2 regions of the Massilia sp. FBCC-B171 genome follow, and region 2 is predicted to be linked to the other one. Evidence: predicted binding sites of a transcription regulator. Region 2 holds the regulator's gene; the other holds the start of a gene.
The links. Region 2 encodes sigma-54, which starts transcription at its own class of promoters, with help from an activator protein. Its sites were predicted from a motif close to TGGCANGNAANCTGCTTT; they were not measured.

Region 1 (2,393 bases), 1.4 Mb from region 2:
GAGCTGGTCGAGGACATGGTCGAGGAGATGCGCCTGGCCTGGCCGGACATCACCTATGAATACACGAATCCCGGGACGACGCTGGTGCGCGCCGACGCCGGGCGCATGTCGCAGGTGTTGTCGAACTTGATGAGCAATGCGCGCCACCACGGGCAGGTCGGCCATCCGATCCGGGTGCGCCTCCTGTCCGGCGCCGGCTGGGCCACGCTGGAGGTGGCGAACAACGGCACGCCGATTGCGGAAGAACTGGCCTCGACCCTGTTCAATCCCTTCAAGCGCAGCTCGCTGCACAACCCGCAGAACCGCACCGGCATGGGCCTGGGGCTCTACATCGTGGCCTCCATCGTGCGCGAGCACGCGGGCGAGATCAGCTACCGGCATGAAGGTGGGCAGGTGGTGTTCAGCGTGCGCCTGCCGCTGGCGGAAACCGAGCGCGCCGGCGCGACCTAGGTTTTTCGTAGGGTGGGCACTTGTGCCCACGCGGGCTCTGCCGCATGTTAGTCTAGCAACATGCCCACTGAATAGCCCGCTGCATGACCCTCATCAAGTTCATCGAAATCATGGCAATCCTGGTCGGCGCATTTTCCGGCTTCATCGAAGCGCGCCGCAAGCGCATGGACCTGGTGGGCGTGTTCACGGTCGCCTTCATCGCTGCCTTCGGCGGCGGCACGCTGCGCGACATCCTGCTCGACCGGCGCCCGCTGTTCTGGGTCACGCACCAGGAATACGCGATCCTGATCTTCGTGCTGGCCCTGATCGCATCTCCCCTGATCCGCACCCTGCGCCACATCGTCTCCGAACGCCTGATCGTCATTGCCGACGCAGTTGGCCTGGGCCTGTTTTCGATTGCAGGCGTCTCGGCCGCGCTGGACGCGAACATGCCGATCTTCATCGCCTCGATGATGGGCGTGATTACCGGGATCTTCGGGGGCGTGCTGCGCGATATCGTCTGCAACGAAGTACCGATGGTGTTCCGCGACGGGAAACCATATGCGCTGTGCGCATTCCTCGGCAACTGGATGTTCCTGCTGATGGGGCTCTACACCGACGTCTCGCACGATTTCGCGCTGTGGACCAGTGCGCTGTCGATCAGCGTGATGCGGCTCGCGTCGTGGAAATTTGATCTGCAGATGGGGCGCTGAGGCCGCTGCGCCCGGCCAGGTTGTTGCGATTTCTCACCGTGTGTTTAGCAACCGGCAACGAACGATTAATACCGGAAACAACATTCATCCTGTAACTATTTGTCGAAAAAACTTACATCTATGCAGCGGCCGTCGCTATTCATCCTGCATACGCCCTGTATTTACGCATGGCACGCGTATTGCTCTTCGCTTAATGCCAGCACTGGCACATAACTAACGGGAGAGATCGTGTTAAAACTTAAAAAAATCGTCTGTGCCGCCACACTTGCCCTCGGGCTCCCCGGCATCGCCGCAGCAGTCCCGATCGTGCTCGATTTCGAAGGCGTCGCCGACCGCGCCTCGGTCAATAATTTCTACAATGGCGGCACCGACTCTGCTGGCAACAGCGGCATCAACTATGGCATCAATTTTTCATCCCGCAGCCTGGGCACGATTGATTCCGACGCTGGCGGCACCGGCAACTTTGCCAACGAACCCTCGGCGAGTACGGTCGTTGCCTTCCTGGTGGGGGGCTCTGCGATCATGAATGTCGCGGCCGGCTTCGACACCGGATTTTCCTTCTTCTACAGCAGCGCCGAAAATGGCTTCGTCAACGTTTTCGATGGCCTCAACGGCACGGGCAACTTGCTCGCCTCGCTGGAACTGCACGATAATATCGACGCTTGCGGCGGCGACCCGAGCGGCACCTTCTGCCGGTTCACGGCCGTCGGCATCACCTTCGACGGCATTGCCCGTTCGGTAGACTTCGCCGGCGCCACCAATAACATCGGCTTCGACAACATCACCCTGGGCAGCTTCACGCCGGGCCTGCCGGACATTCCGGGCGACCCGGACGAACCTGATACGCCGGACACGCCGGGCGAGGTGCCGGAGCCGGCCACCCTGGCCCTGTCGCTGCTGGGACTGGCCGGCCTGGCAGCCGCGCGCCACCGCGCCCCGCGGGCGGCGTAGAGGCTGGCGGGCTTGATTACACCGCGTCCGCGCCGGTCTCGCCGGTACGGATGCGAATCACCTGCTGCACGTCCTGCACGAAAATCTTGCCGTCGCCGATCTTGCCGGTGCGGGCGGCCTTGATGATGGCGTCGACCACCTGGTCGACCACGGCGTCGTCCACCACCACTTCGATCTTCACCTTCGGCAGGAAGTCGACCACGTATTCGGCGCCGCGATAGAGTTCGGTGTGGCCCTTCTGGCGCCCGAAACCCTTCACCTCGGTGACCGTCAGGCCGGTGACGTTCACGTCGGCCAGCG
Region 2 (2,393 bases):
AGCCTGCCGATCCACCGGCGCGCGGTGATGGGTTTGTCTTACCTGCCGCAGGAAGCCTCGGTGTTTCGCAAGCTGACGGTGGAAGACAATATCCGCGCCGTGCTCGAACTGCAGCACGACGAGAACGGCAAGGCCTTGAGCAAGGCGGCGATCAACGAGCGGCTCGATTCGCTGCTGGGCGAACTGCAGATCGAAAAGCTGCGCGAGAACCCGGCGCTGTCGCTGTCGGGCGGTGAACGCCGGCGCGTCGAGATCGCGCGTGCGTTGGCCACCAACCCGCGCTTCGTGCTGCTCGACGAACCGTTCGCCGGCGTCGACCCGATTGCCGTGATCGAGATCCAGCGCATCGTGCGCTTCCTGAAGGAGCGCGGCATTGGCGTGCTGATCACCGACCACAACGTGCGCGAGACGCTGGGCATCTGCGACCGCGCCTACATCATCAACCAGGGCGCGGTGCTGGCGTCGGGACGTCCCGACGACATCATCGCCGACGAGTCGGTACGGCGCGTCTACCTGGGCGAACACTTCCGCATGTAGTCTACGAACGGGCCATGAAACAATCCCTGCAACTCCGGACTTCGCAGCACCTGGCGCTCACGCCGCAGCTTCAACAGTCGATCCGGCTGCTGCAGCTGTCGACGCTCGAACTGCACCAGGAGATCGAGCAAATCCTGTCCGACAATCCGCTGCTCGAGCGCCTCGACGATCCGCTCGACCACTCGGTGCGCCTGCTGGCCGACGGCGCGATCAACGACGCGCCGCCGCAGGCGCCCGAAGCGCCCGCGCCCAACGGTGAAGACGCGCCCCCCGCGCCGGACGCGGGCGAAGGCGCGGAGGGCGGCGGCGAGGTCGAACGCGCCGACGCCGACGCCGACTGGGGCGAGGGCACGCGCAGCGCCGGCAGCGAGAACGACGACGACGGGCGCCCGCAGCTGGGCGGCATCGGCGTCACGCTGCGCGAGCACCTGATGGAGCAGGTGCGGGTGACGGGCGTGACCGACCGCGACCGCGTGCTGGCCGAGCTGGTGATCGACGCCATCGACGACAACGGCTACCTGGAAGAGCAGTTGGATGAGATCCACGCGCGCCTGCCCGAGGAACTCGAGATCGAGATGGATGAGCTGCGCTGCGCGCTGGCGCTGGTGCAAAGCCTCGATCCGGTCGGCGTCGGTGCGCGCAGCGCCTCCGAATGCCTGGCGCTGCAGATCCGCAGCATGCCGGGCGTGCCGCTGGTGACGCGGCGCATGGCCCTGAAAATCGTCGAGGGCTATCTCACCTGGTTCGCGCAGCGCGAATTCAACAAGCTGAAAAAGGCGCTCGACTGCGACGACGAAGACCTGCGCGAAGCGCAAGCGGTGATCCGCCAGTGCAATCCGCATCCCGGCGCGGCCTTTGCATCGAGCGTGTCGGGCTATGTCGTTCCGGACGTTATTGTCCGCAAGACGAAGGGCGGCTGGGCCGTCACGCTGAACAACGAAGTCATGCCGCGCCTGCGCGTGAACAACGTGTATGCCAACCTGCTCAAGGGCGGAAAAGGCGAAGGCCAGATGAGCGCGCAGCTGCAGGAAGCGAAGTGGCTGATCAAGAATATGCGCCAGCGCTTCGACACGATCCTGCGTGTTTCGCAGGCAATTGTGGAGCGTCAGCGCAACTTTTTCAGCCATGGCGCGGTTGCGATGCGTCCCCTTGTGCTTCGCGAGATTGCTGATACACTGGGTCTGCACGAGAGCACCATTTCTCGTGTAACAACTCAGAAATTCATGCTGACCCCGCACGGCATGTTTGAGCTGAAGTATTTCTTCGGAAGCCACGTCGCCACCGAAGCGGGGGGCGAAGCATCGTCTACGGCGATACGGGCGCTTATCGCGCAGCTGACAGGAGCAGAGGACCCAAAGAACCCATTATCCGACAGTAAGATCGCGGAAATGCTCGGGGAACAAGGCATGGTCATTGCGCGCCGCACGGTTGCCAAATACCGCGAGGCACTCAAGATTCCTCCCGTCAGTCTCCGCAAATCCTTGTAACAGCGGCCCCAGGCGCGACCCAAGCGCGAATGCGGCGCCGCGCATTTATCTAAGGAGTGTGTATGAATCTCACCATCAGTGGCCACCACCTCGACGTCACCCCCGCCATTCGTGAATACGTACAGAACAAGCTCGAACGCATCACCCGCCATTTCGATCAAGTGATCGATTCCCACGTGATCCTCGCCATCGACAATCTCACCGAAAAAGACAAAAGGCAAAAAGCCGAGATTAACTTGCGCCTGTCCGGCAAGATGGTGCACGTGGAAAGTGTGGCGCACGACCTGTATGCCGCCATCGACCTGTTGATGGACAGGCTGGATCGTCAGGTGATGAAGTACAAGTCGATTCTGAAAGACCATGGTCACG

Region 1: the regulator sigma-54 is predicted to act here: its motif matches at 1,311-1,328, upstream of NMB41_RS15900 (PEP-CTERM sorting domain-containing protein).

What each region holds. Positions count from the first base shown of each region.
Region 1 is NZ_CP101443.1:3,510,818-3,513,210, forward strand. Features, by position in the region: gene NMB41_RS15890 (ATP-binding protein) at 1-450, shown strand, start outside; gene NMB41_RS15895 (trimeric intracellular cation channel family protein) at 534-1,142, shown strand; gene NMB41_RS15900 (PEP-CTERM sorting domain-containing protein) at 1,371-2,093, shown strand; gene NMB41_RS15905 (P-II family nitrogen regulator) at 2,110-2,393, opposite strand, start outside.
Region 2 is NZ_CP101443.1:4,908,031-4,910,423, reverse strand. Features, by position in the region: gene lptB (LPS export ABC transporter ATP-binding protein) at 1-537, shown strand, start outside; gene NMB41_RS22285 (RNA polymerase factor sigma-54) at 552-2,024, shown strand; gene hpf (ribosome hibernation-promoting factor, HPF/YfiA family) at 2,087-2,393, shown strand, end outside.